Regions from separate parts of the Micromonospora sp. NPDC048905 genome, predicted to be linked through region 1. Evidence: riboswitches for the same ligand, from Rfam matches in the RefSeq annotation. Region 1 holds a riboswitch; the other holds the start of a gene.

The links. A riboswitch is a leader RNA that binds a small molecule or an ion and turns the genes downstream of it on or off. The one in region 1 is predicted to bind S-adenosylmethionine.
Region 2: another riboswitch for S-adenosylmethionine. It lies ahead of AB0C01_RS07585 (hypothetical protein); the one in region 1 lies ahead of thrC (threonine synthase).

The regions. Positions count from the first base shown of each region.
Region 1 is NZ_JBEZFV010000003.1:263,220-266,896, reverse strand. It holds gene AB0C01_RS09415 (GNAT family N-acetyltransferase) at 1-610, opposite strand, end outside; gene thrC (threonine synthase) at 986-2,272, opposite strand; SAM riboswitch class I at 2,283-2,418, opposite strand; gene AB0C01_RS09405 (DMT family transporter) at 2,562-3,530, opposite strand; gene AB0C01_RS09400 (metalloregulator ArsR/SmtB family transcription factor) at 3,622-3,677, shown strand, end outside.
Region 2 is NZ_JBEZFV010000002.1:656,828-660,504, reverse strand. It holds gene AB0C01_RS07595 (GIY-YIG nuclease family protein) at 1-491, shown strand, start outside; gene AB0C01_RS07590 (hypothetical protein) at 451-1,437, opposite strand; gene AB0C01_RS07585 (hypothetical protein) at 1,613-2,215, opposite strand; SAM riboswitch class IV at 2,244-2,364, opposite strand; gene pglX (BREX-2 system adenine-specific DNA-methyltransferase PglX) at 2,875-3,677, opposite strand, start outside.

The sequences.
Region 1 (3,677 bases):
GCCGGCCGTCGAGGTAGGCGATGTCCGCGACGTACTCCTGCGGGGTCGCTCCCTGCCAGCAGACCGATCGGTAGCCCTCGGCCCGCGGTTGGGCCTCGGCCAGCGCCGCCCGGAGCGCGATCCGGTCGATCTCGTCGACAACGAGCCGGCGGCGTACCTCGGCGAGGGCGGGCTGGGCGCCGGTGGCGGCGGCGAACGCGTCGCCCGCCCCGCTTCGGGCCGGCCCGCCGGGCAGCGCGGAGACGGCCATCGCGACCATCCGCTTGCGGCCGCGCTCGCGGAGCAGGCGCACCCCGTACTCGTGCAGCGCCCGCCCGACGCCTTGCCGCCGCAGATCGGGATGCACGGTCAGCTCCGCGCCGGCGTTGTCGGTGTTGTCGAGGTAGGGCAGGTCCAGTTGGAGGTGACCGGCCGGCACCCCGTCGAGCCGGGCCAGCGCCCAGAGCGACTCGACACCGGGCATCGGCGTGTGGAAGATCGCGTCGAAGCGTCGCCGGCAGAAGGGTGGAAGGTCCGGCAGATCGGCGTCTTTGGCCGCCGCGCCGATCAGGTACGCCTCGTCGACCGCGGCTCGGTCGGTGCCGTCGAACGACGCGATCGTGATGCTCATGGCGCTGAGCGTGCGCCCGGAAAAGCGATCGGGCCAGCGAATTACTCGCTGGCCCGATCGAACGTGGTCGGGAGGGACACTCGCACAACGCCTCCGGCGTTGGGTCGCAAGAACTTCAAAAGTCTTCGGCGAAATGCCCTCCCGCACGGAGCATCTTGCGCCGTCCGGTTCCTGCCGTCAAGTCCGCAGCGGCGGGTTTTCCACACTCACAGCGAAATCTCAGTCACAGAGTGATCCACTCGGATTTCCTGGGAACGGGGTGTCCGGGCCGGACGGACACCGCGCCTTCCAGGAACCCGAGTGGATCAACCCCAACCGACCGACGGCCGCCGGCGAACGGCCACGGGCCGGCCGGCGAGCGGGTGGCGGGGTGGGTCAGCCGAGGAGGCCGGCGTCGCGGGCGGCGCGCAGCGAGGGCTTGATGTGGTGGGTCGGTCCGACCTGGCCGGCCACCGCGTCGACGGTCTTCAGACCTTCGCCGGTGTTGAACACCACGGTCTCCGCGGTCGGGTCGAGCCGACCGGATTCGACGAGCTTGCGGAGCACCGCCACGGTCACCCCGCCCGCGGTCTCGGCGAAGACGCCCGTGGTGCGGGCCAGATCGCGGATGCCGGCGCGGATCTCGTCGTCGTCGGCGTACTCCATCCAGCCGCCGGTGCGGCGGACCGCCTCCAGCGCGTAGACGCCGGCGGCCGGGTCGCCGATGTTGAGCGACTTGGCGATGCCGGTGGGCTTGACCGGGATGATCGTGTCGGTGTCCGCGTGCAGCGCGGTGGCGATCGGGTTGCAACCCGCGGACTGGGCGCCGAAGACCTTCCAGCCGCCGGCCGGCGCCTCGACCAGGCCGATCTCCACCAGCTCGGAGAACGCTTTGTCGATCTTGGTGAGCAGCTCGCCGCTGGCCATCGGGATGACCACCTGCGCCGGGATGCGCCAGCCGAGCTGCTCGGCCACCTCGTAGCTGAGGGTCTTGGAGCCCTCCGCGTAGTACGGCCGGACGTTCACGTTGACGAACGCGGTGTCCTCGAACTCGTCGGTCTCCACCAACTCGCCGCAGAGCCGGTTGACGTCGTCGTACGAGCCGTCGATCGCGACCAACTCGCCGCCGTAGACGGCGGTGGTGATGACCTTGCCCTGCTCCAGGTCACTGGGGATGAAGACCACCGAGGGCACCCCGGCACGGGCGGCGTGCGCGGCCACCGAGTTGGCCAGGTTGCCGGTCGACGCGCAGGCGAACCGGGTGAAGCCGAGCGCCTTCGCGGCGGTGAGGGCCACCGAGACGACCCGGTCCTTGAAGGAGTGGGTCGGGTTGGCGCTGTCGTCCTTGACCCACAGCGGCGCGGTGATGCCCAGCTCGGCGGCGAGGTGCGGGGCCGCCACCAGTGGGGTCAGTCCCGGGTCGAGGGTGACCCGGCTGGCTGGGTCCTGCCCGGCGGGGAGCAGTGCGGCGTAGCGCCAGATGTTCTCCGGGCCGGCCTCGATCTGCTCACGGGTGACGGTGGCCAGGGCGGCGATGTCGTAGTCGACTTCGAGGGGGCCGAAACACTCGTAGCAGGCGTGCTGGGCGACGAGCGGGTAACGGGCCGAGCAGGCCCGACAGACCAGGGCGCGGGCGGGGCTGGCGGAGGTGTCGATGCCGGAGGCGGCGAGCGTCGACGTCATGTCGAGAGTCCTCTCATCTTTCCCCACATCGCACGGTGCGGCGGGGACGGAATTGGCACCTGCCCCGCGGGTCGCTCAGCGGTGAGCGCGCAGGGTGGTTGCCGGGGCGTCGTCGGGCCGTATCCCTCAGCCCCTCTGGATGAGGTATGCAGTTGTGCCGTCGAGTCTAGGCAACTATCTGCGTCGCCTCCACCGCGGATCCCACGCTGTGAGCCGAACAACTCAGCGAGTCACCGGCGGCGGCGCCTCCCGTCCCCAACTGCGGGGCCCGGGGGCGCCGGCAGGTGGGTCAGCGGGCGCTCACCGCGACCGGGTCGACCACGGCGATCTGGTCCGTGGTCGCGGTCGACTGCGGCGGGGACGAGGGCCGGATCCGAGGCCGGGTGGCGAGGTTCGCGGCGACCAGCGCACCGATCGTGATGGCGGCTCCGACCAGCTCGATGGGCTCCGGGCGGTAGCCGCGGGCGATCTGCACCGCGAAGGTGGTGACCGGGACCAGGTTCATGAACAGCGCCGCGTTGGCGGCACCGAGCCGCTGCACACCGGTGTTCCAGGCCAGGACCGCGATGACCGCGCCGACGACCACCGCGTACGCCAACTGTGGGGTGACCGCCGCGAGGTCGGCGGCGGCCGGCGCGTGCTGCCAGCCGACGGCGTCCGCGCCGATGCTCGTGACCAGCATGGCCGCCGTGCCGGCGAGCGCCGTCAGGGTGGTGAAGCGCAGCGGGGACCAGTCGCCGAACCGGCTGGCACCGTGTGTGTAGATGCCCCAGCCGAGGACCGCGCCGATCATCATCAGCCCACCGAGACCGAACTGGCCGAGCCCGGCCAGGCTCCCGCGGGTGATCACCAGGCCGACTCCGAGGAGCGCCACCAGGGAGAGGGCCAGCAAGAGCGGCTTCGGCCGTACGCCGTCGCGCGCCCAGCGGACCAACTGGGTGATCAGCGGGGTGGTGGCCACGAACAGGGCGATCTGCTGCGGGGCGGCGTGTTCGAGCGCCAGGTTGGTGAGCACGTTGAAGCCGGCGAAGCCGACCACGCCGAGCAGCACGATCTCGCCCGTCCGGCCGCCGTGCCGCAGCGCGCCGGAACCTTCGCGGAGCAGCAGGATCGCGACCAGGATGGCGCTGGCGAGCAGGTAGCGGGCGGTGGTGAGGTTGAGCGGGTCGACCCGGGTCAGCGCACTGGCCAGGACCGGGAACATCACGCCCCAACCGAGCACGGCGAGCAGCGGGTAGGCGGCGGCACGGGGTCGCATCGTCAGCTCCAATGTTCGAGTATCGTCGAACCAACGACACCGACCCTAGGGCGTTGTTCGAGAGTTGTCGAACAAGGGTTACACTGGTCACATGGAGCCGCACGAACCCGACCTGACCGACGTACCGGTCACCACCGTGCTGGCCGC
Region 2 (3,677 bases), on a different contig from region 1:
CCGTGTGGCAACAGCTGGGTCGCCCTGGACGTAAGCGCTGCCTACAAGCTGGTGACGCCCTCAGTCGCCTACGCACCGCGATCAGGGATGGCGACGATGCCACCGCTGCGAAGCAGCTCACGCTCCTGATTGATGCGGACGTGCAGGTTCATCTGGCCGGACTCGTCGGGGAACAGCCGCGTGAAACACGAGGAGCTGGCTACATCTACGTGCTGTCGACTCGCGAGCAGCCGCGGGTGCTGAAGATTGGCTACACCGAGCGGACCGTCGAGGAGCGGGTGAGGGAGATCAACCGGGCGACAGGCGTTGTGATCCCGTATGGCGTGCGCGCTTTGTGGGTGGTCGCGGATGCTCCGTCGGTAGAGGCCGAGCTGCATGCTCGATTGGCGCCCTACCGGGTACGCAAGGACCGTGAGTTCTTCGACCTCGACTTCCGCGACGCGTCCGCCCTCATTCAGGGCTACATAGATGGTCTCCGACGCGAGGACTAAAGTGGTCGCCCGTGGAGCAGCTGTGGAGCAGCTGACGAAATGCGACACGTTCTTCCTTCAGGTCGACGGGCCGGCCCGCCAACTCAGCCAGGAGTTCCGGTAGGCGCAACGTCGTCAGGTGTGCGTAGCGGGCGCTGTAAACGCCGACGGCTTCGATAGCGAACTCGTCAGGGAAGTCCAGCAGTACGTAGCCGAGCAGCTGCATGATGGTCGGTGCTTCCAATGATGAGCGTCGCGTCCCATCGCGGTGCTTGCTGCCGAGGCCCGTCTTGAGTTCGAGCAGCAGGCCTGCGGCGATCAGGTCGGCGTCGGCGTTCATCAGCGATGATCCGGCGAAGGTCGGCCCGAGGGCCCACGCGCCATGCCGTGCCGACAGGGACGGCAGGAGGCTCCGCTCGGCGAAGGCGCGCAGAGTCTGGAGTTCGTCGAGCGCCGCGGGTGGGGCGAGCTCAAGTAGCTTCTCGGCGTTGATGGACCTTGGGGCCAGGGCCATCAACGGGGATCCGGGTGTGGGACCGACCCGGTACAGGTCGGTAAGGAGCGCCAGCGCCCAGCACGCCCGGGCAAGGAGTTGATGGTCGGCTTCGCTGCCTGCGGCCGGCCCGCTGAACCGGCAGGTCCCCACGCTGTCGCCGGTTTGGGAGTAATTCAGCGTGCGCGCCAGTTCGTGGACCGCATGCCGTAGCGGGGGAGTGCGCGCGCCGAGCAGTGCCAAACGCAGGTCCGGACTGGGATGCACCATGAAGCGCACCATCCAGTCGAACGCGGAGCCGATGGTGCCAGGGTTCGCCTGGCTCCCAGGCACGACAAGGGGGCCCACGGATTCCCGATACCGTGCCTGCAGGTCCTGCCAGCGGCCGAACCGCTCCTGAATGAACAATCTCGCTGGCGAGGCTCTGTTGCTCAAGGCCACGGTCAGCGCCGGCCAACCACTAATGATGGTCATGCTTCGACCACCGGGCACCGACGCCGCTGCCCGCCACTGTCCATCATGGTCGAATGCTATCGAACGGCGCGGCATCCGAGCTGCCCGTCGTCACCGGACCGTCGATGGGCGATGGCCAGCACGGCTGCTGTTGGCGAGATCGGGTACCACCAACAGCAGCCGGCTGGACTGGCGATCAACGAGCGGTGGACAGGAATTCGGTCTGGGCCTGCCGAAGGGTGCTGAGGTCGTTGGGTACGGGCATGACGCCGTAGCGGTCGAAGGCGTCTACGCTCGCTCCGAGCGAGGGCGGGCACCGTCGCTGCCACTCGGCCAACGGCACGGTTGGGCCGCCTGGGCGTAGTGGCTCGGCGAGCCGGTCGAACTCCACCTGCTGCCAGTCACGCAGCTCGTTGCCACGCCGCACGGAGGCCACCAGCGACGCGGCGACCTTGGTGGCCGTGGCCGTGTGCGGCTGGACCACGTCGCCGTTCATGATCGAGTGCCGGCCCAGCGGCAGTGCGGCGCGGTGGCCGTACCGCTCGCCGACGACCTGCGAGACGTGTCGGCAGGTTTCGCAGGCCAGCCACGACCACCGGGTTCGGGTGGTCACCGTGTCCCGGACACACAACAGGCACAGGTCGAGGTCACTGGAGATGTCCTGGCCCTGCCACTGCTGCTCCCACTCCGGCGTACGCGGCTGGCAGCGGCACCGCTGCTCGCGTGGGGCACCGTCGCGGAGGTGCCCGCAGGTCAGGCAGACCGCGAAAGCGGCAAGGTTCAGCTCTTCGGATGGCACCGTGAACTCGCTCTCCGGTGCCAGGAGGCACCCGCTCTTGCCGTACCGCTGCTTGCGGTCGGCCTGGTCTTCCCCCGGAGGCACCGTGCGCGGATGGCGCGGTTGCCGGGTCAGCAAGCCGGGAGGCTTGACGCTGACCACTCTTGACGCCCAGGAAGCATAGAGATCATCGAGGCCGGCAGCAACCCGCGGGGGAGACCTGAGCCGACGGCGGTGCGGAACCATCCGTCGGCGGCGAGTCGGAGCCGGGCGAGCAGGTCGGCGACTTCCCGGGTCAGCTCATGGTCTGGCCCGTAGACCACGCAGAGGTCGTCGTGCAGCGGTTGCAGCTCGTCCGCGGCCTCGGTGGCCTTGTCTTCGGAGACCAGCAGTATGCCGATGTTGAAACGTAGGTCGAGAGCCGTGGGGGAGACGTCGCCGGAGGCGGCGCGTACGTGCGTCAGTACCTGCCGGAACTGGCGCAGGGCTGTCCCCGAACCGGTAGACCCCCTCAGGCAGGCTGACCGTTGAACTGACGATCTACCTGACCCGCTCGACTGCACCCGCAGGATCGGGCAGATCGGTGCCGAGGGCCAGTACGTCAGTGAAGAGCCCAGTGGAGCCGGAAGGATCATCATGTGGATAGTTCTGGTAGTCAGACGGCCTGACTGAGCTATCGATCAGCTGTGCTTGCGGGGACGCCCGCGATTCGATTTCAGTGGACGCCAAGCGCGTAGATCCTCCTCGATGACATCCCACCGGACCATCAAGTCGTCTAGCAGGGTGCGGTGGCTCTCGTACTGCTGGTCGCTACACCATTGCTTTACCCACGGCAGCAACTCGAGCAGCCCGGCGAGCAGCGGAACGCCGTCCTCGCGGGTCGGCGCGGCCGACGCGAGGCTTGATAACACCATTGCCCGATCCTCGACGGGCCAGCCGGCCCACCCCACCATGGCGTCCTTGATGGCGCCTCCCGAGCGCGCATAGGACACGAACCGTTCGCCAGGCACGTCGTACTTGCCACGGTGTCGCCAGTAGCTCACCTTCAGGAAGTCGGCGCTGGTGTATTTCGGTGGTATCAGGGCCGGCTCAGTAAGACCCTGGTCCTGCTCCCGTTGTAGCCGCCACGTCTCCTCCCACTGAGCGCGCTTTGCGATGCCCGAGTCTCGGTAACGTAGGGCGGCGAGGTGGGGGACGACCTCGTCCGCGAACAGGTCTCTTACGACGTCGACCAGCGGTTGGCCTGGTGCGTACAGTTCAGCGGCCTGGATGAACGCCGGGTCCTCGCCCAGCAGCTCGGCTAGCTCCACCATTGTTCGCGGTCGTGCACGCCTTGCGCCGTCTGCGCTGTCGTACCAGAGCTCAGCCGTCTCGCACCTGTCGAGCAGCCAGGTCCGCACCGCTCCGGCCGCCATGGTGTCCCAGCCAGGGGAGGCCCATCGTCGTTTGAACTCCGGCCGTTCCAGGGTCCGCAGCCGCCTGT